DNA from 3 places in the Shewanella sp. MSW genome. Region 3 is predicted to be linked to each of the others. Evidence: predicted binding sites of a transcription regulator. Region 3 holds the regulator's gene; each other region holds the start of a gene.
The links. Region 3 encodes LexA, which represses DNA repair genes until DNA is damaged. Its sites were predicted from a motif close to TACTGTATNNNNATACAGTA; they were not measured.

Region 1 (10,810 bases), on a different contig from region 3:
GGCGGAAGAACAGACTTAATCATGATCAAACAGCTCAAGAATATCGTTTTTGAGCAACTTGCCCTGGGCATTGAGCGGCAGCTGCTGTGGATAGCGCCAGCGCCTTGGCAGAGTCACACGTTCAAATTGGCTCAGCAGATGGGCCTTGAGGGCGTTGTTGATGCTGAGTTTGCCCTCGGCTTCGAGCTGTGCCTTACCGGCGGCGGAAAGCTCTACCGCCGCGCCCAGTTGCACTCTGGGGTTTTCCAGCAGCACCAGATGCGATTGGGTCACCCAGGGATGGGCGTTGAGCAAGGTTTCCATCTGCACCAGAGACAAGCGCTTTTCCTCTATCTTGACGATGCGGTCCAAGCGGCCTTCGAGGCAGAACTGGCCTTCGCCCAGCAGCCGAACCTTGTCTTCACAGCGGTATTGGCCGTCGTCTTCGAGATAGGGGGAGCGCAGCAGCAAAGCGCCGTCGCTGTCATTGCTCAGCTCCATGGGGGTAAAGGCCTGCCAGGGGGTATCGCTGCTCTGTTGGCGCCGATAACCTATGCCGCCGGTTTCCGTGCTGCCGTAGACCTCGATTGGCAGGCTACCGTAGCAGCGCTTGACCCCTTGGGCGGCTTCCAGGCTCAGGGGCCCGCCGGAGCTGAAGATCAGGCTGGGAGTGTGCAGCTGGCGTTCATGCTCCAGCGCATCCGGCAGCCTCGACAGCTGCGCCGGGCTGCTGATCAGGCACAGGTTGGGAAACAGGGCGGTGTAATAACTCAGGGTTTCCGGGTATTCCACCAGATCGCTGAGGAAGGGGCGACTGGCCGCCAGTGGCCATAGAATCTTAAACAGCAAGCCATAGATATGCTGGTGGCTGACGGTGGCAATCACACTGCACTGTGGCAGGTGAGCGGCGAAGGTCTGCTCCAGCACACTGACTTCGGCATCCAGTTGCTGCAGGCGCTTGCGAACCGCCTTGGGTTGGCCGCTGGAGCCTGAGGTGAACAGCAGCAGTTCGCCGAACTCATCCCCCTCGGCCATCTGCGGCCAGGGCGAGTGGGGCAGTGACAGCTCTTTTTTCAGCTCGAGCCAGATCTTGCCCTCACACAGGGGGCGGTCTGACACTATGGCATCAAACTCCTGGGTCAGTTCGCTGAGAGTACCAGGCTGAGTGTTGGCCGGCAGTATGATCTGCTTGCCCGACAACAGGGCGGCGCAGAGGCCAACGGCGAACAGATCGCTGCTGTCGCAGGCCAATAGCCAACGCTTTTCCGACCGGACTTGCAGGCGCTGATGCAGATGATAGACCTGGGTGGCGAACAGTGAACCCGTGACTATGTCATGGTGGTTAAAACTGATCAGTTGTTGCCCTGCTGGGCCTTGGGTAAGCCAGGTTTTCAATAACTCTGTCATAACTGTCCCTTTATGATCGCTTCAGACAAAAGTGGCGATAGAGCCATTCTCCGCCACCGAGCAGCCCCATTAGCAGATAGGCTATCAGGCCGTTGTACAGGGTCCAGATCTCCAGGCTGGTAAACAGCGCCGTATAAGCCGCCATGCCGCCGTTGAAGACAAACAGACCGCACCAGAGTTGTGTGACCCTTACCAGGTAGGGCTTGGCTTCCTCGGGCAGATCCGGCTCGGCCAACCTGGCCAGACGTTCCACCATGCTGGGACCTTTAAGCAGCGAAGAGGCAAACAGCACCAGCATGCAGGCATTGACCAGTACAGGGTAGTACAGCAGCCAGTCCTGACGCTTGGCGAGCAGGCTGCCAAGCGCCAGCAGTAACCCCAGAACGACAGGGGCGGCCAGCGCCTTGAGCTTTTGCTTCCCCAGCAGCAACCTGGCGCCGAGCAAGGCCGCCAGCAAGAGTGCCAGGCCATTGCCCGGCAGATAGTTCAGTCCCAGATATACCGCCAGGGGATATCCCAGCAGCAACAGGGCCGTGACTGTCTGAGCCAGGGCACGCATCAGTCTTTAACCAGTCCCTCGATGGCGTTAACCACGTCGTTGACCGTCCGTACCGACTTGAATTCATCGGGCTGGATCTTTTTGCCGGTCAGCTGTTGCAGTTTGATCACCAGATCCACCGCATCTATGCTGTCCAGATCCAGCTCTTCATAGAGGGAAGCCTCTGGGGTTATCGCCTCGGCGTCCACTTCAAACTCATCGACCAGGATCTTGCTCAGCATTTCCAATATCTGTTCACGGCTTTGCATGAGCACCTCCTACGCGCGCTGGGATTCGATAAACGCGGCAAGGCTGGCCACACTGTAAAAGTGGGCCTTGGTTGCCTCTGAGTTGGCTTCTATCTTGACGTCGAACTGCTTCTTGATCGCCAAGCCCAGCTCAAGTGCATCGATGGAATCCAGTCCCAACCCCTCACCGAACAGCGGTGCTTCGGTATCTATATCGTCGATACTGATATCCTCAAGATCGAGGCAATCTATGATTAGCTGTTTAATTTCGTTATGTAAGCTCATAATTTATATCTAATTGTTGTTTGTAATAGGTTTCCAGATCTCTGGTGAGTTGGCGTGCCATCCGGGCATCGCCACCGCTTTCGGCATCATACCTCAGATGCGCTATGCTTGCCCCGGTTTCCACTTGCATCTGTATGGTGCGTCTCGGGATTTCATACCAGGGATCCTGTTTGGTGAGCCCGGGATGAACCACCCTGAGTACCACTGGCAGAATATCGGCCCCGGCGCGCAGGGCGATATTGGCTGACCCGCGGGCAAAGGGGTTGATCGCCGCACCTTTTACCGTGCGGGTGCCCTCGGGAAAGATGATCAGATTAGTGCCTCTGGCCAACACTTCGCGGCAGTCCTGTAGCAGCAGCTCGGCGCCGCGATTGGGAATATAGCCGGCGGCGGAGACGACTCCGCGCAAAAAAGGGTTACGCCACAGTCCCTGTTTTACTATGCAGCCGGCATTGGGCATCAGGCTGATTAACACCACCACATCTATGAGGGTGGGGTGATTGGCAATCACCACCATGCCCTTGGCCTGCTGTAATCGCTGCAGATTGACTGTGCTGACCCTGACCACGCCGGCCCAGGTCAGCATATGCACAAAGCCACGGAACATGTAGTGCACCGCTTTTTGTACTCTTTGAATGCGCACATCGCGCTCGCCGGGCCAGAATCTCAGCACAGGTAAAATGGTCAAGGAGCTCAGCAGGCCGCCGAGGCCGAAGGCGATATAACAGCTGATACCCGCAAGCCAACGGGGAAAATAGCCGATGCCGGTCGCCGGGGTTGTCATAGCGGCTCCCGGGAAGGTTCCAGCTGCCAATACCACTGGGCCAGCTGCCCCTGAATTGCCGTGCCGTTTGCCAGTGCCTGCAGCAGTGCGCCGAAGCTCAGCGGCTGCCCGGCGCCGGTCTGCTGGCTCAGGGTAACTCTGGCTATGCCGGTAACATCGGCCGGGGCCAGCTGCAGAGACAAGGCCAGTGGCAGTTCCATCTCTTGGGTAAATTCATCATAGACGGGCGGCACAGGGTCATCGCCGAACACCAATAGCAGGGGGCTGGGGTCCTCGGCCAACTGGGCCCAGGCTTCCAACATGGCTTGGGATAGGGTATCTGTGCCCGCCGCCACTGAAGTGGAAGCGCCAGTATTACCCGTGACTATGCCAAACAGACCGCTGGCGGTGTTGTGAACCGATTGGCTGAAACCCATGGGAGAGAGCGGCTGCCTGGCAATAATATCCTGCAGCAGTTCTATGGTGCGATTGAGTTCGCCATGGCGCGAGGCAAATACGCTGCGGCATTGGCTGGGAGCTTCGGCCTGGAAAGCGGCTTCCAGCATCATCTTGCTCAGGCGGCTGAAACGGCGCCGCTGCATGGCGGCAACCTGAGGTAACTTGGGGGCGAGGCGATCGCTGTCATCAAGGGCGCAGTTGCTGCTCTGCCACTGTTGCCAATCTTGCTGCTGTTGATACTCCGGAGACCAGGCTCCCCAGGAGAGAATACTGAACGCTAGTTGCACTGCTTTGCCTCTGACACAGATCTTTGTTGCTATCCCTTACGGGTCGTGAGGGAGTGAATCTGTTGGGTCGGAATGCGACCGCCGTACCGATTGCCTTTCCCCTCTGAAACACCGGTACAAAGGGCTGTATTCTACACTGAAAGTACGGGTTTTAAGAAGGGGTTTAGGTTACAGCTAAAGATCAGTTACAACTTTTCACTAACAAGGGAATCGCCCGGCGACTGCCGGGTGATTCAAATGCTGCTCAGTTGTTCAACTGGCTTTGCAGTCGCCGCAGTGCCGTTTTGATTTTGCGAGTGTTGTCGGGCCCCATACGTACCAGCATTTTCTGCGCGTTGGGCAGGGCTTCCAGCTTGGGATCGACAAACTTGTAGTTCACACTGATGGCATACAGCTCGATAGGATCTTCTATTACAGGGGTAGCCAACAGCACCTTGATGGCTTGTTGCATCCGCTCATCGAATTTGAGGTTGGGATAACCCAGCTCATCGAATGCCTGCTCCAGCAGCGGCGACAATTGACGATAGGTGTTGAGCAGCTGCTCGTCGTTGAGCCCGGTGAGGAAGTCAGCGTAAAGGTCGTATCTGTGGTAGCTATCCGGATCCAGATAAGTCTTGTTGGCAATTTCAGATACAGTGAAGGTGTCGCTCGGGCCTTTCATCGGACTGGTTTTACGAGCCAGTTCACCTTGGGCCAGATTATCGACAAACACCACGAACTGGCGTACCAGATCTTGTTCAACCAGCAGTGGCTCTATCTTCATACCATCGGCCATGGCCACGGCCTTTTCATGAACATACTCATCACTTTCGGCCAGTGAAGGCAGGGGTTGTTCCGGCTCGGCTTCGGGCTGAACCACTTCAGGTTCAGGCTCGGGCATGGTTTCAGGTTCAGGCACCTGAACCTGGGTTGGCAGCGGTTCGCTGGGCGCGGGTTCAGGGAGTTCAACCTGGGTGGGTTCTGCTGTTTGCTGCGGCTCTTGTTCGCCGCTGAAATAGTAGTAGGCTCCTCCTGCAATCAGCAATACCAACACTAGCAGGATGATAACAATGCCACTGTTGCCAGAGGACTTTTCCTGCGGCGCGATTCTATCTTCTTGATTGACTTGCATTGGATTTCCTTTCATTGATACCTGTGAGGCAGCGCTTCTCCCATTCTGCAAATATTGGCCATCTTGTCCAGCTTTCGGCCATTTAGCAGCAAGATTTATTTGTGAAATATTGCCAGTAGAGCAGATCCTGTGGTGGCTGACTTGAACCCCGGCTGAACTCTCGGCAATTTTGTGACGTTTTTAGCGCACTAGGCCTGAACATATTGCTGCCGGTCGCCCAGCCAGCGCTGAATGATGGCATCGACATTCTCCGGTGCCTGGCTCATCACATGACGGGCCAGTTTCTGGATGTGGGGAATAAGCGCCTGATCCCTGACCAAATCGGCCACTTTCATATCGGCTATACCTGTCTGGCGGGTGCCCAGCACCTCACCCGGGCCGCGGATCTCCAGATCTTTTTGGGCAATCACAAAGCCGTCGTTGCTCTGACGCAATACTCCAAGCCGTTTGGTAGCCGTGTGTGACAGCGGTGCCTTGTACAGCAGGACGCAGTGGCTGGCCACGGCGCCGCGACCGACCCGGCCGCGCAACTGGTGCAACTGCGCCAGCCCCAGCCGTTCCGGGTTCTCGATGATCATCAGACTGGCGTTGGGCACATCGACCCCCACTTCAATGACAGTGGTGGCCACCAACAACTTGAGCTCGCCGCGTTTGAAGCTGTCCATGACTTGTTGTTTTTCGGCGCTCTTCATACGGCCATGTACCAGGCCTATGCTCAGCTCCGGCAGGGCGGCACGCAGCTCTTCACAGGTGTCTTCGGCTGCCTGGCATTCGAGCACTTCGGATTCCTCGATAAGGGTGCAGACCCAGTAGGCCTGGCGACCGTCATTGAGCGCCGCCTGACGTACCCTGTCGATTACCTCCTGACGCCGACTGTCACTGATGGCCACTGTGGTGACCGGGGTACGCCCCGGCGGCAACTCGTCGATGATGGAGGTGTCCAGGTCTGCATAGGCGGTCATCGCCAGAGTGCGGGGAATAGGGGTCGCCGTCATGATCAACTGGTGGGGATGAAAACCCTGGCTGATGCCTTTCTCTCTTAGTCCCAGGCGCTGATGTACGCCGAATCTGTGTTGCTCATCTATGATGATCAACGCCAGCTTGTGAAACTGTACCTGCTCTTGAAAGATGGCGTGGGTACCTATCACCATGTGGGCACTGCCGGAGGCGATATCCTCCAGCGACTGAGCCCTGGCCTTGCCCTTGAGCTTGCCCGCCAGCCAGCCGACCTTGAGCCCCAATGGCTCCAGCCATTGACTGAAATTAATTGCATGTTGCTCGGCCAACAGTTCAGTGGGCGCCATCATGGCCACCTGATAACCGTTTTCTATCGCCTGCAGCGCTGCCATGGCTGCCACCAGGGTCTTGCCCGAGCCAACATCGCCCTGAACCAGGCGCATCATGGGTTGCGGTTTTTCAATATCGCGGCCGATATCTGCCACCACTCGCTGCTGCGCCCCCGTAGGTTTAAAGGGCAAGGCGACGAGGAAGGGATTGAGCAAGGCGCCGGTGGCGGGCAAAGGCACGGCTTTGTCATGATTGCTGCGCTCTCTTAGCTTGAGCATAGACAGGTTATGCGCCAGCAGTTCTTCCTGCACCAGGCGTTGTTGCGCCGGGTGTTGCCCCTGTTCCAGACGGTAGATGTCGACATCCGCCGGGGGCCTATGCAGGGTACGCACTGCCTGGGCCAGACTTTGCTGATTGGGGCGCAGCGCCTCGGGCAGTAACTCCTGCAGTCCGTCCTCCTGCAGCAGGTTTAGAGCCTGCTCGGTCAATTTCATCCAACTGGCCTGCTTGAGCCCTTCAGTGGTGGGATAGATGGGCGTCAGGGTTTCACTGAGGTTGGGCGGTTCGTCGCCTTTGAGTATCTTGTAATCCGGATGAATGATCTCGGCCTGGTGGTTACCTCGGCGCACTTCGCCGTAGGCTCTAATGGTCAGACCTTGTTGCATGGCATTGCGCTGGGCGGCTGAGAAATTGAAGAACCTCAGGGTCATGGTGCCGCTGTCATCACGGACATTGCAGATCAACATACGCTTGCGGCCATTGATGATCTGGCTGGACTGAATTTCGGCTTCTATGGTGCCGTAGCTGCCGGGTGTGAGGCTGGCTATGGGGTAGATGCGGGTTCTGTCTTCGTAGCGCAGCGGCAGGTGGAACAGCAGATCCTGTACCGTGTTGATTCCGAGCTTGTGCAGTTTCTCAGCCATTTTAGCGGCTACGCCCTTGAGCTCGGTGATAGCAATAAGATCCAGTCTCTGCAAACCTTTAGCACCGGATTACTGTGAATTTATACATATACTATCAGAGAAATAGCCCTTGGCAATGCGTTGCTTTTATCGGCCGGGTAAAGTGTGGTGCAATGGCGGCAGGGCTTCTGCCTGGGTGGGCGGGTGTATGGCAAAAGCCCTGATATATTTGTGACGGATTAATCTGTCAGTGCCACCAGTTCAGCAGGGTGACCAAGGGCTTTATCAGTAGCTGAACGCTGCCTATTACAAACAGCCAGGCGCCGATAAGGGTGTGAACGTCAGTGAGAAAAAAGAAGCTGCCCAGTAGAAAACAGAGCGCGACTATTAGGTCGCTTAGGGTATTGAACAAGGCGTGTTTGGGAAGAGGGGTGGCGGGGGCTTTGATATCTTGCTCGGCAAAATATCGCTGCTTACTGTCGATCATGGTTCCTTCTTGGTAGTTATGATTTGCCGCGATACCTTAACGCTGCTACCTTCCGAGTGCAAATCTAATTCCCTAATTATTTGTTTTAATGAGAATAAATATATCTACATAACCATAAGATTAAGTTAACAACTTGCATCTTGGATTCGGCAGGCTTGGCAAAAGAGTAGCGTAACTTAACGGCCCAGGCCTGAACCCTGGCTAACGGTTATTTCACCGTTAAAGCCTATCAGTTCGGCGAGTGTTTGTGCGTAGGCTCTGGCCTTGTCTGTGGCCTGCTTTTGGGGTTTGAACAGGCCAAAACCGAGTCGCTCACGCTCAGAAAAACAGAGTACCACGCTGACACTTATGAGCTCTTCGTCAGTGAGGTGTTCAAGCATGTGACTTCTGAATCTTTCGTTATAGGTATTGCGTTGCACCTCTATGCGGCAGAGTTGACTGAGAGGCTTGCTTTTCCCGCCCCGGAAGACGCAGTCTTGTTGCAGATCCAAAGTTACGGGTTTGAGTAGGCGGTAGAGGTTCAGGCCCATGATGATGCCGCTGAGCCCCAGCACTATGGCTATGATGGCAGCCATAAACCAAGTGTCCTGTCTGGCGGGGTCCAACACGAGTACTGCCAGAATTCCGGCAAGCATCAGCAGTAGTCCCCAAAGCGCGTATTTCAGTTGCGTTTGCCTGCTGCGCCAGATGAGTTTCAACTTGCCCGGCTTAGCCTCAAGCTCTGTCATCAGCATATACTGCTGATATTGGCAGAGCCTGACTTGCTGTTGGTTTTTGGTCATAAAACAGTCGCCATGAAATCAGTAGTTTGTCGTAAAACCCAGTGCTCAAGCCAGTAGGCTCGAGTGAGCCGCTATCAGTTGCCAGCCGGTTGCTTTTTGCTGCCAAACCCGGGTAAAACGAAAACGGCCGTTGGTCGGTGCTTTGGCATAGCTGCCTTGAATATTCACCTCCGCCGACACTATCGCAGTCCCCTGATGCAGTCGTATCTCTTCGGCCAGGGTGTCTATCCGAGTGATGTTGAGCAGGCCTGAGCTATGGGCATGCAGATCCTCTGCTTTGCCGAGCACTTGCCCCAGGTGATTGGTGAATATCAGCTGAGGCGACAACAGTCTATCCAGCAAATTGATATCCGAATTCAACATGGCACTATGCAGTTGGCTTTCCAGTTGTTGAATCTCTGAGATGTGATTCATGGTTATTCCCAAGGCCTGAGGAGTGGCGGCAAAGAGGCAAGAAGGTTAAAAAATACTGACTTTGGCACACTTGCTGCAGTACCAGGAGTTCTGCCATTGGTTCAGTGCCGCGCGGTATTGCTGCATTGACTTTCGCCCTCCCAAGTAGTTTTTCCATAGCCAATCGGCGCTCAGGATCAGAGTAAAACTGGAGGCAAAAAAGCACAGCACTCCAAGCCAAAAACTGCTCCAGTTGCTGCCAGCCTGAAACCCCAGGTAGCCGCCCAATAGTAGCCCGGGGAAAGCCGCCAGAAATAGCACCAAGGGCTGAGGGTCAGATGGCGGCGAGCAGCGCTTGGCCAGTTTGGTTTGCAGTTGGGCGCTACCCTTGAGTTTTTGTTTTCCATGCACAGAAAAGGGCTGGTTGTTCCACACGGGTTTGGCCGAGGCGCTGACTGAAACTTCTGTTGTGCCCTCGGCATGAATGGCTTTGAAGTGTTTGATATTGTCTGAGCCGCAATGTCTGCAATGCATTGATTGTTCTCCTTAACTTGGACTAACCGGATCCCTGATGTTGCTCGTTCAAACAACTGCCTTTGAGTAACAAGTCTGAGCTGAACGCCGAGTCATGGTAAAGCTTTTAGCCTCTGGGTTGAACCCCGAGATGCCACGCTTGCGGTATATTTAAGTGAACCCGCATTAATGGATATAACAGTGAAATTTATCGGGCGTGTTGACCCTAAAAAAGCCAAGCCATTTTAGAGGCTGGACAGCGCCTCACTTTCCGATATTCGCAGAGCGGAACCGGTTTTTGCCTGTTTTGGCAAGCCGGCCTTGGTTTCTTAAACCCCTGCGATTGGGGCTCAGGATACAGGTCTCTGCGTAAGGTAAGTGAGTTGTGTTTGTTTGAGCGCCTTTATCACTAGTGCCTTACTGATTTTTCCAAAGAGAAAAACATCCAACAACCGAGTAACTTACTCTCCGAAAAACTAACCTCAAGTTGTGAGCCCCTGCATGGTTAAATTGATTAACCTGAGTAGAATCCGCGCGCCAATAACATATGCGTAAACTCTATTTGGGGAGATATTGATGAAGTTGAGTAAAGTCGGTCTTGGGGTCACTGTGTTGATCTGCTCGCAACTGGCGGGTTGTATGGGACAGATGGGGCTTTCAGGCATGTTGACCAAAGGCAATCTGAGTGCGGTGGATAACCGTTACGGCCGCGCCGGTTTGTACCTGTTGCTGGCGCCCGTCTATGGCATTACTGCCGCCGCCGATCTGTTTATTTTCAACAGTATTGAGTTTTGGACCGGCAAGAACCCTATTACCGGCAAGTCACCGGCCTTGGTAGATATGCCGGCCGATGCAGTGTTCAAGATCAATCATAAACTGGACAAGGATCTGACCACTGCCCCGGTAAAACTGAGCCGTGCCAGCATGTCAGCCATAGATGACAATACTTTGGCGATGACGCTGAGCTATGAAGATGGCACCGAGCAGGTAATGCTGGGGCGCAAGCAGGGGGAGATGGTGGACTTCTACCTGGATCAGCAATTCATTGCCAGTGTCAGCATAGCTGAAATGGAGAGTTATGTAGCGGCTCGCTCCTGAGCGCTTTTGGGCTGTTTTGGCCCTTAACTTGATGATATCCCGGGTTTTGATTATTCATTTTTGGTGTCAAAACCCGGGATTTTTTATGCTACTGCGGCTTGGCAATAAAGCTCTTCAGAAGCATTCAATTGTCAGTCCATAATCAGGTTCAGGCGCTGGCGTGGGTGACCAGATAGCCCATATAGCCGCAGTAACCCAGCAATAATATGGCGCCTTCGCGGCGACCGATACGAAATCCGCTCCAGGCAAAGGGCAACACCAACAGTGCCAG
Region 2 (10,810 bases), on a different contig from region 3:
CCGGGAGTTATTGGAGCTATTACTGGAAGAAACCGAAGACGACCACATGTATTGGCTGGAGAAACAGCTGGGCCTTATTGGCAAGGTTGGGCTACAGAATTACATCCAGTCCAAGATGTAACGGTATCAAAGCCACTACGACAAGAGCCGCTATTGCGGCTCTTTTGCTATCTGATGTTGCATTGAACCTGAATTAAATTGAATGCACTTAAGTTGGGCAATAAGGCACTGAATTACTTCGGTTTGGTGCAGTGGATTGTTTACATAGAAAATTATATTGTTTCTTGCCATTTTATAGTCAAATTTGTTAACAGATTCTGATACATTGCAGGTTTCCTTAAATAAAAATATAACAAATAGGACTCGCAATGGAGCAGATAAGACGTTCCCTCAGTTTGCAACTTGTATTAGCTATCGCCGGTGCCCTGGCGCTGTTGTTGTCTATCGTGGCGGCTGTGATGGTTAAGAGCAGTAGTGAAGATACCCGTGCCCGTATAGATCAGGATATATCGGCGCTGATCACCCTCAAGGCCAATGAAATCGGCAACTACTTCTACGCCAAGGGGCAGATTATTCACTCTGTCTTTGCTAACCCTGCCATCAATAACTGGTTTGCCAAATACCATAGCCGTGGCTTAGATCTCAGTCTTGATCCCGGCTATCAACAGCTGGTGGATTACTTTCACTTTTTCTCCGAGCAGGACAAGGAGATCAAGTCGGTGTTCTTCGGCTCGGCCAATACCTTCGAGTACTTTGATCTCAATGGCCGTTACGATGGCGATCCCGACTACTACACCAACAAACGTCCCTGGTGGCAGGAGGCGATAGACAAAAATGGTTTGTTTGTCGGCGACCCGGCTGTGGATGCTAACGACGGCTCAATCTCGGCCACAGTCAAGACAGTAGTCAAGGATGCCAATGGTCGCCTGATAGGCATAGGCGGTATGGATATTCTCATCGATACCATAGGTAAAAACCTGCTGGCGCCAATCAAATATCGGGGCGAAGGCCAGGCATTTTTGATGACGGAGCAGGGAAAACTGGTGTACTTCCCGGGTTTTAATCAAGCGTTCCCCGCCGGCTCTGATGCGGCCGTTATTGACAATCTCAGCGGTGACAATCAGGGCTTTAGTGAACTGAAACGTGAAATGCAAACCCGGGATGCCGGTATTGCCGAAGTCACTTATCAGGGAGAATTGCAGCGAGTGAGCTATATTGCCATTCGCGGTGATTATCCCAAAGTGCGCTGGTATTTGGGGTTTATGTTGCCTAATGAAGTGTTTCAGGCTCCTGTGAAGCAAAGCCTTTGGCAAACCAGCCTGGTCTCAGTGGGGATTATTTTACTGGTGGCGTTAACCGTTTTCCTGATGATGCTGCCTTTTCGGCGTAATCTCAATAGCCTGCTGCACACCATGGAAGATATCGCCGAGGGTGAGGGCGACTTGTCACGCCGCATTGAAATCAACCGCACCGATGAACTTGGGCGTCTTGGCGCAGCATTCAACCGTTTTGCCGCCAAGGTGCAGAGTCTGTTGCTGGAAACCCGTGAGCTCAGTGGTCGGGTGGATAATGGGGTTGCCGCCGCGGCTGAGGTGTGTGACAACGCACTGGCCTCTGTCAGCGCCCAGAAACAGGAAATTGCCTCAGTGGCCACTGCCGCTACCGAAATGGCCCACACAAGCCAGGAGATGGCGACCAGCGCCCAACGAGCCGCCGAGTTTGCCGAGACGGCACTGTTGCAGTCAAGAAACGGCGCAGATGTGGTGCAGCAGGCCAGTCAGGGAATGCACTCACTTTCCACACAGGTTAACCAAGCCGCCGGGGTTATTCGGGCGCTCAGAAGCAGCTCAGAGGAGATAGGCGAGGTGCTCAGTGTGATCCGCGCCATTGCCGAGCAAACCAATCTGCTGGCACTCAATGCTGCCATTGAAGCGGCCCGCGCCGGGGAGCAGGGAAGGGGCTTTGCGGTTGTTGCCGATGAGGTGCGCACCCTGGCATCCCGCACCCAGGACTCGACTACCAATATTCAGGGCATTATCCAGACTCTGCAGCAACAGGCACAGCAAGCCGAACAGGTGATGGAAGCCGGAGTCAGGGAGGCCAACCAGGGCCAAAGCCTGACACTGGAGGTTGAGCGAGCATTGACAGAAATCACCGCGGCAGTGGATGCCATCCAGTTGCAAACCATGGAGATCACCGCGGCGATAGGCCAGCAGGCTGTGGTGGCCGAAGAAGTGGCCTGCAACATTGAAAATGTTCGTGGCCGCTCCGATGAATCCCTGAGCGCCAGCGAAGAATTGTCACAAAAGATGCGGGCATTCCAACAGTTGGCCACGGCTCTGGGGCGTAACATAGGTCAGTTCCGCATCGATTAAGACGAGCTTCAAATCCATAAAGGAGAGCCCAGGATCTCCTTTTTTGCTCCCGATTGAAATATCTTTACGTTATCCCAGCTTGTTAACTGTGTTTATATACAGTACTCTGTTTATATCCGGCTCGACCGAGCCCTTTGAGATCCGGAAAGCAAGCTTGAGAAAGATCATACATATCGACATGGACTGCTATTTTGCCGCGGTGGAGATGCGTGATTTTCCAGAATATCGTGGCCGACCTTTGGCCGTAGGCGGCAGTAGTGACAGACGCGGGGTGATAAGCACTTGTAATTATGAGGCGCGTAAATTTGGCGTTCGTTCTGCCATGGCCTCGGCCTATGCGTTAAAGCTTTGCCCGGATCTGCTGCTGATCCCCGGGCGCATGTCTGTCTATAAGGAAGTCTCGGCAGAGATCCGGGCCATCTTCGCCCGCTATACCTCACTGATTGAACCTCTGTCGCTGGATGAAGCCTATCTGGATGTATCCGATAGCTCGTTATACCAAGGTTCGGCCACCCTAATTGCCGAGGCTATTCGCGCCGATATCCTGGCGGAAACAGGCCTTACGGCTTCTGCGGGTATCGCTCCGGTCAAGTTTCTCGCCAAGGTGGCCTCAGATCTCAATAAGCCCAACGGCCAGTATGTGGTCACGCCACAGGCGCTGCCTGAGTTTGTAAAAAAACTGCCGCTTATCAAGATCCCCGGAGTCGGTAAGGTCACCGCTCAGAAACTGGCCGAAATGGGGCTGCATACCTGTGCGGATGTACAGAAGGTGCCTTTGGCCATATTGCAACAGAGGTTTGGAAAGTTTGGAAGCTTACTTTATGAAAGGGCTCAGGGGATAGACGAGCGTGAACTGACCATCAACCGAGAGCGTAAATCGGTCGGGGTAGAGACCACGCTGGCAGAGGATATCCATACCCTGGCTCAGTGTCGTCAGGTAATGCCACAGTTGGTGCAGGAGTTGGCCCGCCGTTTGGAGCGCGGAGCCAAAGACAGGCAAATTCAAAAGCTGGTGGTCAAACTCAAGTTCAGTGACTTTAAACAGACCACTATAGAAACCCGCTCGAGAGAGTTATCTGTGCGTCTGCTGGATGACTTGCTGACCCAGGCATTGCAAAGAGCCAACGGCCGTGGCATCCGCCTGCTGGGGGTCGCTGTCGGCCTGGTTAGCCAGGATGACAGCCACTCATCGGCAGAGGAAACTCTACAGCAGTTGGATTTGGCTTTCTAAATTGACAGTTTGGATTAGTTTACAGAAATTCAATCGGCTATCGGTTCTTGGGGTAACGGATTGTGAGGCTAAAAAGCTCCTTCTACGGCATTACCTTTATGTGCCAGTTTACCCGACGCTTACTGTATGAGGCGGTTCCTGGGTATTGGGCCATCATCATAGGGCCATCATCAATTTCCAACATTAGACGAGTTGCACAGATAAGGCCGAGAATCTTCGTTGCCCTTAAATAATGGCTTAATATGGCGTATCACACTACCTTCATTTTCGGTGCCTTGGGTTTCAGCACTTTCTGTATCAAGAGGGCTGACAGGATAAGTCCCATACCGACCAGAGTCGCCAGAGTGATGGCTTCTTTCAATATCAGCGCAATAAACACCATGGACATGAGTGGCGTCAGAAACACCAGATTGGTGATGCTGGCTGCCCGCTCTGTGGTTCTCAGTGCCATTAGCCAGAGCACAAAGGTGACGCCCATCTCAAATAGCCCCACATAGACACCGGCTCCCAGCGCTTGCCAATGCAAAGAGGGCAGACTTTCTGTTGTCAGCAGGGTGATGGTTATCAGCGGTAGACTCACCAAAAAACTCAGCAATAGGCTGACAATGGCATCGCCCTTGTCTTTGGTGTTGATGATCCAATATAGGCACCATAGCAGGGTACTGGAGAGTGCCAGCAGAATACCGAAGGGGTTTTCAAAGTCCATCGATAACAGATTACCGCCGGTGGCTATCACCAGTACTCCAAAGTAGCCGGTGATGGCCGCCAGCATGTCGCTGAGTTGCAGCTTTTGCTGCAACATGGGGGCGGCAAGCAGTGGCAACAGTACCGCCCAGGTGTAGTTCAGCGACAGCGCCTGCTGCGCCGGCAAGAGATCATAGGCTTTGAACAGTACCAGATAATATAGAAATGGATTCAGTATTCCGGTTTGCAGATAAAACCAGGGCCGGGCGCGAAACTGCTGCTTTAATAATGTGAGTTTCCCCTGCCAGGCAAGAATAAGCCCCAGACAGATGGATGAAGTGATAACGGCAATAAACACCAGTTGCAACGGCGAGAAAAAGCCGAGGGCGATTTTAAAGGCGGTCGCAACAGTGGACCAGAGGAATACGGCGGCCATTCCGTAGATCAGGGCCAGCTGGGATTTTTTCACTTTAGAGGTCTCTGTTTCTACTCTTGTTTTATGGCTGGTTCTGCCACGGTCGCAATCGACACTATTTTATTCAGTACTGCTAAACAAAAAAAGATCTCCGGCACCGACGATGCGTAAAAAGATTGTACAAAAAAATCTATTTTTTTCTTCCTGGCCCTTGTAAAGCAGTTTTACGCCCCTATATAGGGGGTAAGGCAAGATTGGGGGCCATCTACAACGGGCTTGAAAACAGCGAGTTTACCCCCATATCTGAAATCAGATAAACATATTCAGTTCGAAAGAAAAGATTTTTCGGAGGACCTCATGGGTAAAATTATTGGTATCGACTTAGGCACAACAAACTCTTGTGTAGCTGTCCTCGATGGTGACAAGGCTCGCGTATTGGAGAATGCCGAAGGCGATCGCACAACACCTTCTATCATCGCCTTCACTGAAGACGAGACGCTGGTTGGCTCACCTGCAAAACGTCAGGCTGTGACCAACCCTGCCAACACTTTCTTTGCCATCAAGCGTTTGATTGGCCGTCGCTTCACTGATGATGAAGTTCAGCGCGACGTCAGCATCATGCCTTTCAAAATCATCAAGGCCGACAACGGCGATGCTTGGATTGAAAGCCATGGTAAGAAGATGGCACCTCCTCAGGTGTCTGCTGAAGTACTGAAAAAGATGAAGAAAACTGCTGAAGACTTCCTGGGTGAGCCAGTGACTGAAGCGGTAATCACAGTACCTGCTTACTTCAACGACTCTCAGCGTCAGGCCACCAAAGATGCCGGCCGTATCGCGGGTCTGGAAGTAAAGCGTATCATCAACGAGCCAACTGCTGCGGCACTGGCCTATGGTATCGACAAGAAGCAGGGCGACAATATTGTTGCTGTATATGACCTGGGTGGTGGTACTTTCGATATCTCCATCATCGAAATCGACAGCAACGACGGCGACCAGACTTTCGAAGTACTGGCAACCAACGGTGATACTCACCTGGGTGGTGAAGACTTTGACAACCGTCTGATCAACTACCTGGCTGACGAATTCAAGAAAGAGCAAGGTCTGGATCTGCGTAACGACCCTCTGGCTATGCAGCGTCTGAAAGAAGCTGCCGAGAAGGCTAAGATTGAGCTGTCCAGCACCACTCAGACCGAGGTGAACCTGCCTTACATCACTGCTGATGCGACAGGTCCCAAGCACTTGGTGGTTAAGATCACCCGTGCCAAACTGGAATCTCTGGTTGAAGACCTGATCCAGCGTTCTCTGGAGCCTCTGAAAGTGGCTCTGGCCGATGCCGACCTATCAGTGTCTGACATCAACGAAGTGATCCTGGTGGGTGGTCAAACCCGTATGCCTAAGGTTCAGGAAGCGGTAACCAACTTCTTTGGCAAGGAACCACGTAAAGACGTGAACCCTGATGAAGCGGTAGCCGTAGGTGCTGCGATTCAAGGTGGTGTACTGGCCGGTGACGTGAAAGACGTACTGCTGCTGGACGTAACGCCTCTGTCTCTGGGTATTGAAACCATGGGCAGCGTAATGACCAAGCTGATTGAGAAGAACACTACTATTCCTACCAAGGCGCAGCAGACCTTCTCTACAGCAGACGACAACCAGAGCGCAGTGACCATTCACGTGCTGCAGGGTGAGCGTAAGCAAGCCAGCGCCAACAAGTCACTGGGTCAGTTCAACCTGGAAGGTATTGAGCCTGCTCCACGCGGCATGCCACAGATTGAAGTGACTTTCGACATCGACGCCGACGGTATTCTGCACGTGTCTGCCAAAGACAAGAAGACAGGCAAAGAGCAGAACATCACCATCAAGGCCTCTTCCGGTCTGTCTGATGATGAAGTCGAGAAAATGGTTCGCGACGCCGAGGCTCATGCCGAGGAAGACAAGAAATTTGAAGAACTGGTCAGCGCCCGCAACCAGGCTGACGGTCTGGTACACGCTACCAAGAAACAGGTGGAAGAAGCCGGTGACGCTCTGGCAGCAGACGACAAGGCCAAGATTGAAACCGCTATGGCCGCTGTAGAAACTGCCACCAAGGGTAACGACAAAGAAGCTATCGAGAAGGCGACTCAAGAGCTGATAGAAGCTTCTGCCAAGCTGATGGAAATCGCTCAGGCCAAGGCACAACAAGGCCAAGGTCAAGGCGAAGCCCAGAGCAGCAATGCCCAGGCCGATGACGTTGTCGATGCCGAGTTCGAAGAGGTTAAAGACGACAAGAAGTAATTGGGTGGTAACACTCGATTAATTCCGGCGGGCGTTACGGGGCAACCCTAACGCCCGCTTGTGTGAATCCAGCTTGGAAAGCGTGAGATTATGTCAAAGCGAGATTATTACGAAGTATTGGGCGTCGGTCGCGACGCCAGCGAGCGGGAGATCAAGAAGGCCTATAAGCGCCTGGCGATGAAGTATCACCCTGACCGCAATCCGGGCGATAAGGCGGCCGAGGCCAGCTTTAAAGAAGTCAAAGAAGCCTACGAGATCCTGACCGACGAAGACAAAAAAGCTGCCTATGATCAGTTTGGTCATGCTGGGGTTGACCCTAACCGTGGCGGTGGTGGTTTTGGTGGCGGCGCTGATTTCGGTGATATCTTTGGTGACGTGTTCGGGGATATCTTCGGTGGTGGTCGTCGCGGCGGGCATCGTCAAGCTGCCCGTGGTTCAGATCTGCGTTACAACCTGGAACTGTCGCTGGAAGAAGCGGTGCGTGGTATTACCCGTGAGCTTAGGATCCCAACCTTGGTTAGCTGTGATCTCTGTGATGGCAGCGGCGCGAAGAAGGGTACCTCGGCTACTACTTGTGGTACCTGTCACGGTGCCGGTCAGGTACAGATGCGTCAGGGTTTTTTTGCTGTGCAGCAACCTTGTCCTACCTGTCATGGTCGCGGCAAGATCATCAAAGAACCTTGCAGCAAGTGTCACGGTGATGGCCGCATAGAAAAGAGCAAGACACTGTCGGTGAAAATTCCGGCCGGTGTCGATACCGGCGACCGTATCCGCCTGGCCGGTGAAGGTGAAGCCGGTGAATTCGGAGCCCCGGCGGGGGATCTCTATGTACAGGTTACTGTGCGCGAGCACCCGATCTTTGTCCGTGACGGCAATAACCTTTATTGTGAAGTGCCGATATCCTTCGCCAAGGCCGCCCTCGGCGGTGAAGTGGAAGTGCCGACACTGGATGGTAAGGTCAACCTGAAGATCCCGGCGGAAACCCAGACCGGCCGCATGTTCCGCATGCGCGGCAAAGGGGTTAAGTCGGTGCGCAGTCACGCGGTTGGCGATCTGCTTTGCAAAGTGGTGATGGAAACGCCGGTGAACTTGTCCGAGCGTCAGAAAGAGCTGCTGCGTGAATTTGAAACTTCAGTCACCGGCGCATCCAAGAAACATAGCCCCAAGGCTGAAGGCTTCTTCGATGGAGTGAAAAAGTTCTTTCAGGATTTGAATAGCTAACCGGCGCTCTACCGAAACAAAAAACCGATGCTCAAGGCATCGGTTTTTTTTGGGGTCATACTTGAGCTGGCGTGAATGTCGCACTCGATACTTATGCCGTTTCTGCTGTTTCTGCTGTTTCCGGCCGCGGATTTAAGCACTTTTAGAATAGCAATGTTCAGAGTTACTGTCTGGTATTCAGAGCCCTGATATTCAGGCACCCAGCTTATGGAGCAGGCTTAGCCACAGTTGTTGCTCTTGCTCACTCAAGCGTGACATAAACTCATCGGCGACTTGCTGAAATGATACCTCGGCCTCAGTAAAAATCTTAGCGCCCGCCGGTGTCAGGGCTACCAGGCTGACTCTGGCATCACGGCTGGCAGTTTCCTTTTCTACCAGACCAATTTTTTCCATTGGGTTAAGCAGGCGGGTGATCCCCGAAGCGCTGAGCCCGGCACCCTGGGCCAGGTCGATCCTTCTGAGTTTATTGCCCTCGGCCTTTGCCAATTGTCTCAGTACCAAAAACTCGCTGAAGCTGATACCGTGCAGCGACAACCTGCCTGCCAGACTGCGTTGCAGTTGACTGTGCATCTCGGTTATAGCAAGCACAATGCTTGTCGTTATGGGTTGTGTCATCTGTGAAACCTCTGGAAACGAAATTAACTTGACCAATGCTTTATCAATACTTGATTGTGCAAGTATTAGTCTATTTGCTTGAGCGGTCAAGTAGTTTGCAAGTTTCTATCGGGTTGGATGACTTATGGCGCTGAGCTTCAGGTCTTTGCCTAAGGCTTTTGTTCGGAAGCAGACTCTTGCTCTTGCGGTGGCGCAGACTCAGCTTGGGTTACGGGTGCATTGGCATTGCTTATCATGGCGGAGCTGCGCTCAAAGGTCATTATCAGGCGCTCAAACATCCCCTGAACCATTTCCAGTTGCTCCTGTGTCAAACCATCGGTTTGCAGCCGGGCTAAAAGGCGTTCGCAACTGTTACGGAAATCAGGTGGATTTTCGCCGCGGGAACAGAAGATAAAGGCGTTGGCGAGCGCCAGTTGCCAGTCTTGCAGTAGTTCGTCGAGTTGGCTGTCGCTGATGCTGGCCAGCAGGCGGCGCAGACGCATCGATACATGGCCCAGGTTAAGGCCGGTGAGGCCTAAGTCGGTCAGGGTTCGGTTGTTGCTCTGGCTGCTGCGTTCATAATTGGCCAAGCGCAGCAAGCGATCAGCCATACGGGCATTAAACCAGTCTTCAGGCTTGTCCTGTTTGACCATCTCAATCAGATCTTTGCGGGTGGCGTTGAGTAGGCGTTGCTGCATCATTTTGACTCCTGGCTCAGTCACCAGCTTAAATAGCCAATAGAGGATGCTGACGCCGACAAAGATGGCCATCGCCTTGCTCAGGGTGTTGTCTACGGCAAAAGCCTGGCTCATGTCTTTGCCGGGGCTGACCAAAATGGCAAATGGTATGCAAAATCCAAGGCCGTAGGGCAGGGTGGCCTGATTGGCCAGGGCCATCAGGCCAATAAAGAAGGGGCCTGCCAATACCAACAACATGATCTCAATATCGCCGCTGCTTTGGGCCAGTAGTCCGAGGGCGTAAAATATTGCGACAGGAATGGCGATCATTACTCCTATCAGCAGTCGCCGCAGGATCATGCTCAAAAGGGGTAAGGGCAGTCTGGCCATCATGATGGAGAAGATCACCGGCATAGTCATTATCATCAGGGCCGCACTGGAAGCGGTGCCAATCCACATCCCTGCACCTATCAGGAAAATCAGCATGGTTCTGACACCCGTGATAAGCCCCAGCAGGGGATCTCTGTGGGTCTGCATCGCGGGAGCATTGAGCAGCGTTTTATCCGGTGACTCCAACGCCTTGAATGCCCGCAGCACCAGCACCAAATCGCTGGCCAGCTCCGAGGCGGTTTTCAGCAGCCGCGATTCCAGTGGGCTGATACAGGTATGAGTGTTGCGAAAGTGGATGATTTCGCGCCTTTGCCTGTGTGCCAATTCATAACAGAATTGGAAATCGTCCGACTCGGACATCGCCTTGAAGTTGCTTTTTAGGGTACGGATTAGCCCTGAGAGAGTGCTTGTCATCAACTCTTCGTGGTTACGCTGCAAACGGCCGAATATCTGGATCACGGCGAGCAATGATAACACCTTGTTGAATAACAAATTGGCCGCACGACTGCGTCCCGGGCCTTCCGGACCCTCGTAGCTGAGAGCGTTGGCATCGTCGCTGGCTGCTGCCAGTGATTCAAGAATTGCGTCTATCTGATTATGGCGATTTTCATGGGAGCCGTTGAGATCCAGCTCCAGTGTGAGGTATTCCAGGGTTTGGTTGACTATTTTACGGGTTTGTTTTTGCAGCCCTTCGGTGACTCTGACTGGCCACAGCAACTGGCTCACCAGAGTGGCACAGATGGCACCGACTATAATTTCGCTGACCCTGGAGTGGGCGACGGCGAAGATGGTTTCACTGTTTGCTGTAGCTGGGCTTACCATCACCAAGAGCACAATAAGACAGGGGGTGATCCCCGCCATGGCGAAGGCGTAGACAAAGTTGATATGGCGTACCATGGCCGACAATGCAGAGTTGAGCCCCAACCACAGCGCCAGGGTGAGCATGGCCAGT
Region 3 (10,810 bases):
AGAGCACTTCGTTGGTCATGGCATTGTTGGATGCACCACCCAACCAAGGCACTGCCACCATACGGGCATAGAAGAGGGCGCCGAAAAAGGCCGCAAAGAACATCACCTCAGAGAAGATGAACCAACTCATTCCCTGCCGAAATGACCTGTCCATCTGTGGCGAATAGAGGCCACTCATGGATTCATGGATCACGTTTCTGAACCAGCCAATCAGCATGAACAGAATGACGGCAATTCCTGTCAGCAGTACGTAGCTGCCGTGGCCACCGTCAGACTTGAGCTGGGATACATAAGTACCGGCACCATAGGCGATAAGGAAAAGCCCCAATGCGCCGACAATCGGCCAGGCGCTTTGAGCCGGAACATAATAGTGTTCATGTTTACTGGTCATTTCGCTGCTCCTTGCTCCAGGGCATCGGATATCTGTCTATCCGTGATGTCATAGAGGGTGTAAGAGAGGGTCAGAGTGCTGATGGAGTCCGGCAGGTCCGGATCCACGTAAAACACCAGTGGCAACTCGGCACTGGCATCGGCAGCCAGCGGCTGCTGATTGAAACAGAAGCACTCGGTTTTATTGAAGTAGGCGGCGCCTTGTCCCGGTGAAACGGAAGGGATCGCCTGACCTATCTTGTATTGGTGTGACAGGTTGCGGGCCAGAAAGCGGGTATGGGTCAACTGGCCGGGATGCACCTTGATACGGGTCACTTCCGGCTTGAACTCCCACGGCATTCCCTTGGCCACCTGAGAGATAAACTCCACAGTGACCAAGCGGCTGTTATCCACTTGGGCACTATAAGTGGCGGCGCTGGTGTTGGTCTTGCCATTGATCCCCAACTGCTGACAAAGCACGTCATAGAGCGGCACCAGGGCAAAGCCGAAGCCGAACATGGCTACGGCGCCAAGTAGCAGCAGGCGTACCAGTTTACGGTTGTCGGGGCGGGAGTCTGCCATATCACTTAATCTCCGGCGGAGTGCTGAAGGTGTGATAAGGCGCCGGACTTGGGAGTGTCCACTCAAGTCCTTGGGCACCTTCCCAAGGTTTGGCCGGAGCCTGGGTGCCGCCGCGAATACACTTGATCACCAGTACCAGAAATATCAGCTGTGACAGGCCAAAGGCAAAACCGCCTATGGAGACAATCTGATTGACATCGGCAAACTGCACCGAGTAGTCGGGGATGCGTCTGGGCATACCGGCCAGCCCGAGGAAATGCATCGGGAAGAACAACACATTGACCGAAATGACCGAGCACCAGAAATGCCACTTGGCCAAGGTCTCGCTGTACATATGCCCGGTCCACTTGGGTAGCCAGTAATAGGCGGCGGCCATGATGGAGAAGATGGCGCCGGTGACCAGCACATAATGGAAATGGGCAACCACAAAGTAAGTGTCATGGTATTGGAAGTCGGCTGGGGTGATTGCCAACATCAGGCCGGAGAAGCCGCCTATGGTGAAGAGAATAATAAAGGCACAGGCGAACATCATAGGGGCTTCAAAGCTGATGGATCCCCGCCACATGGTGGCAACCCAGTTGAATACCTTGACCCCGGTTGGCACGGCAATCAGCATGGTGCAGTACATAAAGAAGAGTTCGGCAAAGACAGGCATACCTGTGGTGAACATGTGATGTGCCCACACCAGGAAGGAGAGGATCGCGATGCTGGCGGTGGCGTAGACCATTGAGGCGTAGCCAAACAAAGGTTTGCGACTGAATGCCGGAATGATGGCCGAGATGATGCCGAATGACGGCAAGATCATTATGTACACCTCGGGGTGGCCGAAGAACCAGAAAATATGCTGGAACATCACAGGATCTCCACCGCCGGCGGCATCGAAGAAGCTGGTGCCGAAGAATTTGTCTGTGAGTACCATGGTCACGGCCCCGGCCAATACCGGCATGACGGCTATCAGCAGGAAGGCGGTGATAAGCCAGGTCCAGACGAACAGGGGCAGCTTCATCCAGTTCATGCCAGGTGCGCGCAGATTCACTATGGTGACTATCACGTTGATCGCCCCCATGATTGAGCTTATCCCCATGATATGTATTGAAAAAACAAACAAGGCTGTGCTGTCTGCGCTATAAGTTGTCGACAATGGCGCATAGAAGGTCCAGCCAAAATTGGGGCCGCCGCCTTCCATAAACAATGAGCTAAGCAGGATTAAGAAGGCGAAGGGTAAAATCCAAAAGCTCCAGTTATTCATCCTCGGCAGCGCCATATCCGGCGCACCTATCATCATGGGGATCAACCAGTTGGCCAGGCCGGTAAAGGCCGGCATCACGGCACCAAAAACCATGATAAGACCGTGTACTGTGGTCATTTGGTTAAAGAAATTGGGCTCGACCAGTTGCAAACCGGGCTGGAATAATTCAGCACGGAGCACCATGGCCATGGCGCCCCCGATTAGGAACATGATGAAGCTGAACCAGAGATAGAGTGTGCCTATATCTTTATGGTTGGTGGTCAGCAACCAGCGCATGATCCCCTTGGGGGCGTGATGATGCTGGTGTTCCTGTTCAGTGACTTCCTGAACACCGGCTTTCGCATCTTGACTGAATGAGTTCATCTTCTTCCCCTACTGCCCGTGGTTATTGACGTCGGCGGCTTGCACTGTGTCGCCTGTGTTATTGCCCCAGGCATTGCGCTCATAGGTCACCACAGCGGCCAGTTCCTTGGCGGTAATCTGTTTGCCGAAGGCTTGCATGGCGGTGCCTGTCTTGCCATGGATCACTATGTCCAGATGGGCTGTTATTGGGCCTATGGCAATAGCACTGCCCTTGAGCGCCGGGAACACCCCTTGAAGTCCGGCGCCGTTTGGCTGATGACAGGCGGCGCAGCGCGCCATATAGATCTGTTCGCCAAGCGCCATGGCTTCATCATGGCTCATGGTCTCACTGAGGGCCGCCTGAGCTTCTTCGGCGGCTGTAGCCGCGGCTTGTTTCTGCTTTGCCATCCAGGCGTCGAACTCATCTTCTGCCAGTACCTGCACCACAATCGGCATAAAGCCGTGGTCTTTACCGCAAAGCTCGGCACATTGGCCGCGGTAGATCCCCGGCTTGTCCACCCGGGTCCAGGCTTCGTTGATAAAACCGGGATTGGCGTCTTTTTTGACGGCAAAGGCGGGCACCCACCAGGAGTGGATCACATCATCTGAGGTCATCAGGAATCGGACTTTACGATTGATGGGCAATACCAACGGCTTGTCGACTTCAAGCAGGTAGTGCTCGCCCTTGGCTTCCTGGCCTTCTATCTGGGACCTCGGCGTTGCCAATATGCTGAAGAAGTCGATGTCTTCGCCGAAATAGCTGTAGTGCCATTTCCATTGCGAGCCGGTGATCTTGACCGTCAGGTCGGCATCACTGGGATCCTCCATGGCAATCAGCGTCTTGGTTGCGGGGATTGCCATCAGGATAAGGATTAAGAAGGGGATAAGCGTCCAGGCAATTTCTACCTTGGTACTTTCATGGAATTGGGACGCGACTGCCCCTTTGGATTTTCTATGGTTGATCATGGCGTAGATCATCACGCCGAATACGACCAAACCTATGGCGCAGCAGATATAAAGAATGATCATGTGCAGGTGATACACCTTGCCACTGATCTCAGTTACCCCTTGAGTCATATTCAAGGGCATATCTGCCTGAGCACCTGGAGACAACAAGCTGACGCACAACAAGGTCAGCAAAACACACAGCCATTGCTTCACAAGACATCTCCTCTGTCAATTGCATTCGCAACTACAAAGAAGAGTCACACAGTAAGTCTTTGCTCTATGCAAACTCTTCAGTTCCCAAAAAAGCAACGATGACTTCAAAGTGCGGCGGCGGTTTCACTTAGATCTAGGTATACAGGTGGTAACCACTGTTGCACTTACCGCTGAATATACTCAGCATTTCCGGCGACGGCCTTACTCGCTATAAAGCGAAATGGGACGTTCAACCTACGACGAATTGCATGGAGATAACACAATCGTTGTTCTTACATTACTTGTAGATTAAATATTGATCAAGATCACGATATTTTCTAACTGTATGAAAGAAAAGCGTCTGTTAATCTAGAGGTGAATTCTGCGTGAGGGGCTGACCAGCGCGGCTTTGCGTCGATTTACAAGGAAAGGTATTGCACCCAAAAGGCACAGAATAAAGGCCATCCCAGGAATGGCCTTTATTCATACAATTAATGGATGGAGCGGGTAAGTTCGTTGAGGCGGTTATCCATCTCTTTCGCCTGCCGTCCTGTTTCCAGCACTATTCCCATGGCTCTGGCGTTACGGGCAACCAGCTGCAATCGACGGTTATCACGGGCATCCAGGCTGTTTATCCAACTGATCACTGCACTGGAGGTGCCGTTGGTCAAGGCTCTTTCCGTTGCCCACAGGGCTTCGATTTCATCCTTGGTGCGCACCAAGAGAACTCTATCCATTCTGACACCGGCCCTTGCTAAGGTTTCCTTGTAACCTATGTTGGCAGGGGCGTTAATCAAGACTATCCAGCGTCCCTGTTGACTCAATTGCGCCAATTGAGGGCAGAGGCGTAATAATTCCTGACGTCCCTGGCTATGGCTGGCCAAGCTGGAGATGCCGGTATGTTGCCAAGGCTGATTGCCGGCAATACTGGTGTCTGTCCACAGGCCTGGGTGTCTTGGGGCGTTGCCCGTCATTATGCTCATAGCCAGTCTCCATTGCGTATTATGCCTACCGCCAGTCCTTCAATGGTCAATGGCTGGAAAGTCAGGTCGACTTTGATTGGGGAGTAAGCCTCGTTCTCGGCATGTAGATAAACCACATTACCTTTCTTTTCAAAACGCTTCACTGTTACATCGTCTTCAACCCTGGCCACCACGACTTGACCGTTACGGGCTTCTTGTACCTTGTGAACCGCCAGGAGATCACCTTCGAGAATGCCTATGTTCTTCATGCTGTCGCCGCGTACCCGCAGTAGGAAGTCGGCGCAGGGATGGAACATGCCAGGGTCGACCTGGTAATACTGCTCAACATGCTCCTGTGCCAGTATGGGTTCCCCGGCAGCGACCTGGCCTATTAAGGGCAGACCTGCTTCTGACTCCGCTTGTTCATCATGTGACAAGCGAATACCACGAGAGGTGCCTGGCATGATCTCAATACAGCCTTTCTTTGCCAGTGCCTTGAGGTGTTCCTCTGCGGCATTGGCACTCTTGAAGCCTAACCGGGTAGCAATTTCAGCCCGGGTTGGCGGCATGCCGGTGTCGGCTATATTGCGTTTAATCAATTCCAGAATCTGTGCCTGGCGCGGTGTCAGTGGTCTCATGGTGATTCCTGTTTTTTCATACAGTACCTGTCAGTATATACAGTATTTTGATCAGCGCAAGTATTAACCAAAATTGAAACGTTTAGGGGAGGGTAAATGTTTTAACCTGTGGCAGATTTGGACAGTCAGGCTTACGAATTATGTGGAGTTCAAGGAATTTGCCAGAGGAGCTGCCGGGACCGGTTCGCACCTTCCCTAGCTAAGATTCAGGAAGTTCTGGTATTCTATTGGGTTATTGATTGTGGCTCAGACACTGAAAAACATGTCCAAACAAGATTCATTCTGGTTTAAATCACTTCGCTGGCTCCAAAGCAAGCTGGTGCATACCACTGTGGTGCCTCAGGATCCTTTCGCTGATTTGAACCTGGATCTCGCCAAGCCGATGGCCTACGTGATGAAGACGGAGTCTGTCAGTGATATCGCGGCGTTGGCGGAAGTCACCCGTAAATTTGGTTTGCCTTGCCCTTATGAGACGCTCAAGGTTGATGATATTACCGTTCCCAGAGTCGTCTGCCTGGAAGGTGCAAAGCCCCTGTTCGGCAAGCGCAAGGGCAATAAACCTTTTCTCAGCTGTTTCACCTCTTTGCTTCATTTGCATCAGACCAATCCTGAATTGGATATTCAATTGGTGCCAGTGAGTCTCTATTGGGGCCGAACTCCGGGTAAGGAAGATGACAGCATGCGCGCCGCCGTATTTGAGCGGGAAAACCCCACTTGGTTGCGCAAGTTTCTAATGATCCTGTTCCTGGGGCGAGACAACTTTGTGCAGTTTTCCAATGCGGTCTCGCTGCGGCTGATGGCCGATGAACATGGAACCGATAAAGCTATTGCCCATAAGTTGGCGCGAGTGGCCAGGGTACATTTCCGCCGTCAGCGTAAGGTGATGACCGGGCCATTACTGCCCAACCGTCAAGCGCTGTTTAATGAACTGTTGCGTTCGGAAACCCTTAAAAAGGCTATCAAAGAGGAAGCCGCAGCCAAGAAGATCCCCGAGGCCAGGGCCAGGGAAATGGCGGAGGAATATCTCGATGAGATTGCTGCCCACTATTCAGACAGCCTGGTGCGTATTGCCCAGCGGATCCTCACCTGGTTATGGAACAAGCTCTACAAGGGGATCAACATCAAGGGCGCCGAGCAGATACGCCAGCTGCATCATGATGGACATGAGATAGTTTATGTACCTTGCCATCGCAGTCATATGGATTATTTGCTGCTCTCCTATATTCTCTATTTTCAGGGTATGGTTCCGCCTCATATCGCCGCTGGTATCAACCTGAACTTCTGGCCTGCCGGGCCTATATTCCGCCGTGGTGGTGCCTTCTTTATCCGCCGCAGTTTCAACGGTAATAAACTCTATACTGCAGTGTTCCGTGAGTATCTGGATCAGCTGTTTGCCAAAGGCTATTCGGTTGAGTACTTCACCGAAGGTGGCCGCTCCCGTACCGGGCGGTTGTTGTCGCCCAAGACTGGGATGCTGGCGATGACGGTCAACTCTGTGTTGCGGGGTATTGAGCGACCAGTGACTTTGGTGCCTGTGTACCTGGGCTATGACCACGTTATGGAAGTGGCCACTTATCACAAAGAACTCAGCGGCAAGAAGAAGCAAAAAGAATCTGTCTGGCAAGTGGTTGGCGCCTTGCGTAAGTTGGGTAATTTTGGTCAGGGTTATGTAAACTTTGGTGAGCCCGTGACGCTGCAGAATTTCCTCAGTGAGGCGGCACCTAACTGGCGCGAAGAGGTGGCAGCCGATCCCGAGCAGAAACCCAGCTGGTTGACTCCGGCTGTCAATACTCTGGCCAATCGGGTCATGACTCATATCAACGATGCTGCTGCTGCCAGCGCAGTGACCCTCACCAGCTTGGTACTATTGTCCTCAGAGCAGAATGCGCTGGAACGAAACCAGTTGGAACGTCAGTTGGACTTGTATTTGGATCTGCTCAAGGAAGTGCCTTACACCCAGTACATCTCGGTGGCCGAAGGTGACGGTAAGCAATTGCTGCAACAAGGTCTGGAGCTGAATAAGTTTACGGTTCAGGAAGATGAACTGGGCGATATCATCTCAATCGACGAGTCGATTGCGGTAACCATGACTTACTATCGCAACAACATCATTCACCTATTTATGGTGCCTTCTTTGCTGGCCAGCTGCCTGGTGCGTCAAGAGCAGTGCTGCCGATCTCGGATGCAAGCGGTGCTTGAGGATTTCTATCCTTTGCTGCAGGCCGAGCTGTTTATGGGTAAGGCCGATGTCAGAGCCTATGCCGATCAACTGCTGGATCGTTTCATTGCCAAAGGTTTGGTGGCCGAAGAAGTCAATGGCTTCCGAGTGCTGGAAGCCAGGATCAATCCGCTGGCGTTGCTGGCCGAAACCATGAGCGAAACCCTTCAACGTTACGCCATCATCTTTAACTTGCTGGCCGCGCACCCGGGTATTGAGCGTGGCGATTTGGAGCGCGAAAGCCACAAGTTGGCCAGTCGTCTTGGCGCGCTGCATGGGATTACTGCCCCTGAATTTTACGACAAGAAACTCTACGGCATCTTGAGTATCAAGCTCAAAGAGCTTGGGTATCTCACCAAGGAAGATACCCGCCATGATATAGAGCGAACCCGGGATTATGCCAACCAGCTACTGCGTCCTCAGGTCAAGCAAACCATAGTTGACAGCGTCGCCGCCGAACAGGAGGCCTGATGGCCAATCATATGAATGCGGCGCCTGCCAAGGCGTCTTTGCTGGGCGGCGCCATGATCATCGCCGGGACCACAGTCGGTGCCGGCATGTTTTCGCTGCCGGTAGAAGGTGCCGGCATGTGGTTTGGCTACTCTGTGCTTATGCTGCTGGGGGTGTGGTTTTGCATGTTCATGTCCGGGCTACTGCTGCTGGAAACCAATCTCCATTTTGAGCCCGGCGCCAGCTTTGACACCCTCACCAAGGAAACTTTGGGGCAATTCTGGCGGGTGCTTAACGGCGCTTCGATAACCTTCGTGCTCTATATCCTTACTTACGCCTATATCAGTGGCGGCGGCTCCATAGTCAATCACAGCCTGGAAGGGATGGATATCAGCCTGCCGCAGAGCTTTGCCGCCCTGGTGTTTGCCCTGGTGCTGGCACTGGTGGTGCTGATAAGTACCAAGGCCGTGGATCGGATCACCACTATAATGCTGGGCGGGATGATTATCAGCTTCTTTCTGGCGATAGGCAATCTGCTGATCGGCATAGACACCAGCAAGTTGTTACTACCTGATGGCGAGAACTCTTATGGCTCATATCTGTGGGCGGCCATTCCTTTCGGGCTGGCGAGTTTTGGCTATCATGGCAATGTGCCGTCGCTGGTGAAATACTACGGCAAGCAACCGGGCACTATTATCAAGGCGATTTTTTTAGGTACCTTTATCGCCTTGGCTATCTACCTGTGTTGGTTGGTGGCGACCATGGGTAATATTTCCCGCGGCGAATTCGGCGCTATTATTGCTCAGGGCGGCAATATGGGCGTATTGGTTGGCGCCTTGTCCAAGGTGATGGATAACTCGCTGCTCAACACCATGCTCACTCTGTTTGCCAATCTGGCGGTAGCCTCTTCATTTCTTGGGGTGACCTTGGGCTTGTTTGACTATTTGGCAGATCTGTTTGGTTTTGACGACAGTCGCTGTGGCAGGGCCAAGACCGCCTTGGTGACTTTCCTGCCTCCGACTTTATTGGGTATGTTGTTTCCCGATGGCTTCCTGGTCGCTATCGGCTTTGCTGCCCTGGCGGCTACAGTTTGGGCCGTCATAGTGCCGGCCTTGATGGCTTGGCGTTCAAGACAACAATTTGCCGATAGCCAGGGCTTTCGTGTGCCGGGCGGTACACCTTTGATAGCCATAGTGGTGCTGTTTGGATTACTGACGGCTGCCTGCCATTTGTTGGCCATGGCTGGTATACTGCCTAAGTATTCCTGAAGCGAGAAGCTGCTCTCTTTTTCAAAGGAATGAAAGAGCGGCTTCTTGACAAGACTATAAAAGTCAGTAATTTATATCGTCCATGCCGAGTGTTTTGTGCGGGTGTAGTTCAATGGTAGAACGGCAGCTTCCCAAGCTGCATACGTGGGTTCGATTCCCATCACCCGCTCCAATTAGTTTCGTCATAGTTGATACTTGCTCCCAGTAGCTCATGAATCAATATTCGTTTTTTGCACTGGGCTTTATCCGCAACCTATGACTATTTAAGTTACACAGGTGCCGGTCTCGTTTTTCTATCCGTAAAAGCCAATAAACTGAAAGGCAATATATTTCTCAAAGGGGATCGGGTCATTTTGGCCTTCTGAGTCTAAATAGCGCCCCTTTAGGAAGGGTGCCAAACTCTCTTGGGATTTGTCTGATAGTTATCCTGCTCTCGATAAGCCAGTATTACTTACGCATAAAGGGATTGTGTCCATTGCCCTGCATCCTTTTTATGTATGAGATTTTGCATCTCATTGTTCCGTCGTAGTCTGTTGTTTGGCACATTGTGCAGCATAGGGAAGCGTGACAAGGAAAGTTTGTGCTAACCAACAGGCTACGGCCTTTTTTCTTCTGTATATCGTCAAACCCTTATATTCTCAATTCGATATTGCCATCGTATATTTTCTATACAGTCTGGTATAATTTCTATTAGTGTTTAACGTAAATGGAACCGGCTTCATCAGCCTCCACTGCGCAACACAGAATTGGAAACCGGATAATGAAGATTACAGCATACAGACATGGCGAGCCCTGTTGGGTAGAACTGGGGACGCAGGACTGGAACAGTGCCAAGCACTTTTATTGTCGTCTCTTTGGTTGGCAAGCTGAAGATATCCCCATGCCGGAAGGCGCCTATACCATGTTGAAGCAGGCGCATGAAGATATAGGTGCCATTTATCAATTGCCTACTGAATTACAGCAGCAGGGGGTTCCCAGTCACTGGGCGGTTTACTTTGCGGTGGAGGATATTAACCACTGTATTGAGGCCATCAGCTCCGCCGGCGGTCAGCTTCTGATGGGCCCCCATGAGGTTGGCTGTGCCGGTAAGATGGCGCTATTTACCGATCCCGAAGGGGCCCATTTTTCGGTTTGGCAGGGTATCGAACATCCCGGTGCCGGGCGTAAGTGGGAAGCCAACACTCTATGCTGGGTTGAGCTCGCCTGTCGGCAACCTGAAGCGGCCAAGATCTTTTATCCCAAGGTGTTCAACTGGCAGATGCGTCGCAGTGAGAATGCTGTCGATTTTGAATATACAGAATGGTTTCTCAATAGCGACAGCTGTGATGAAGGCATTGGCGGTATGCTGCAAATGACCGAGCAGTGGGGTGACGTGCCGCCCCACTGGATGATTTATTTCAGTGTTGATGACTGTGATGTGATGGCTTGTCGGGCGGCCGAATTGGGCGGCAAGGTTTGTGTGCCACCTACAGATATCCCCAATGTGGGGCGTTTTGCGGTGATCAACGACCCGCAAGGGGCTGTTTTCAGTATTATTCGGCTGACCATGGCGCTCTAATTTCTCTCAGTTGGCCGCATCGATGCGGATTTGG

Region 1: recG (ATP-dependent DNA helicase RecG) is a predicted target of LexA. The motif match lies at 7,358-7,377, and genes of this name have one in related genera.
Region 2: dinB (DNA polymerase IV) is a predicted target of LexA. The motif match lies at 2,460-2,479, and genes of this name have one in related genera.

Annotation. Positions count from the first base shown of each region.
Region 1 is NZ_LVDR01000006.1:164,347-175,156, reverse strand. It holds gene AYI96_RS08685 (thioester dehydrase) at 1-23, opposite strand, end outside; gene AYI96_RS08680 (AMP-binding protein) at 16-1,386, opposite strand; gene AYI96_RS08675 (hypothetical protein) at 1,397-1,945, opposite strand; gene AYI96_RS08670 (acyl carrier protein) at 1,945-2,193, opposite strand; gene AYI96_RS08665 (phosphopantetheine-binding protein) at 2,203-2,457, opposite strand; gene AYI96_RS08660 (lysophospholipid acyltransferase family protein) at 2,444-3,241, opposite strand; gene AYI96_RS08655 (beta-ketoacyl synthase chain length factor) at 3,238-3,966, opposite strand; gene AYI96_RS08650 (DUF3014 domain-containing protein) at 4,211-5,077, opposite strand; gene recG (ATP-dependent DNA helicase RecG) at 5,266-7,341, opposite strand; gene AYI96_RS08640 (YrhK family protein) at 7,514-7,753, opposite strand; gene AYI96_RS08635 (exosortase/archaeosortase family protein) at 7,930-8,535, opposite strand; gene AYI96_RS08630 (nuclear transport factor 2 family protein) at 8,581-8,949, opposite strand; gene AYI96_RS08625 (hypothetical protein) at 8,995-9,462, opposite strand; gene AYI96_RS08620 (DUF3332 domain-containing protein) at 10,018-10,539, shown strand; gene AYI96_RS08615 (calcium/sodium antiporter) at 10,688-10,810, opposite strand, start outside.
Region 2 is NZ_LVDR01000012.1:20,289-31,098, forward strand. It holds gene bfr (bacterioferritin) at 1-121, shown strand, start outside; gene AYI96_RS13800 (methyl-accepting chemotaxis protein) at 369-2,375, shown strand; gene dinB (DNA polymerase IV) at 2,530-3,606, shown strand; gene AYI96_RS13810 (DMT family transporter) at 3,857-4,759, opposite strand; gene dnaK (molecular chaperone DnaK) at 5,063-6,976, shown strand; gene dnaJ (molecular chaperone DnaJ) at 7,067-8,197, shown strand; gene AYI96_RS13825 (MarR family winged helix-turn-helix transcriptional regulator) at 8,390-8,812, opposite strand; gene AYI96_RS13830 (FUSC family protein) at 8,962-10,810, opposite strand, start outside.
Region 3 is NZ_LVDR01000009.1:33,367-44,176, forward strand. It holds gene AYI96_RS11320 (cytochrome c oxidase subunit 3) at 1-391, opposite strand, end outside; gene AYI96_RS11325 (cytochrome c oxidase assembly protein) at 388-951, opposite strand; gene ctaD (cytochrome c oxidase subunit I) at 953-2,563, opposite strand; partial or broken gene coxB (cytochrome c oxidase subunit II) at 2,582-3,703, opposite strand; gene AYI96_RS11340 (cell division inhibitor SulA) at 4,174-4,665, opposite strand; gene lexA (transcriptional repressor LexA) at 4,662-5,282, opposite strand; gene plsB (glycerol-3-phosphate 1-O-acyltransferase PlsB) at 5,545-7,971, shown strand; gene mtr (tryptophan permease) at 7,971-9,218, shown strand; tRNA gene AYI96_RS11360 (tRNA-Gly) at 9,317-9,390, shown strand; gene AYI96_RS11365 (VOC family protein) at 9,979-10,776, shown strand; gene AYI96_RS11370 (ribonuclease T2 family protein) at 10,783-10,810, opposite strand, start outside.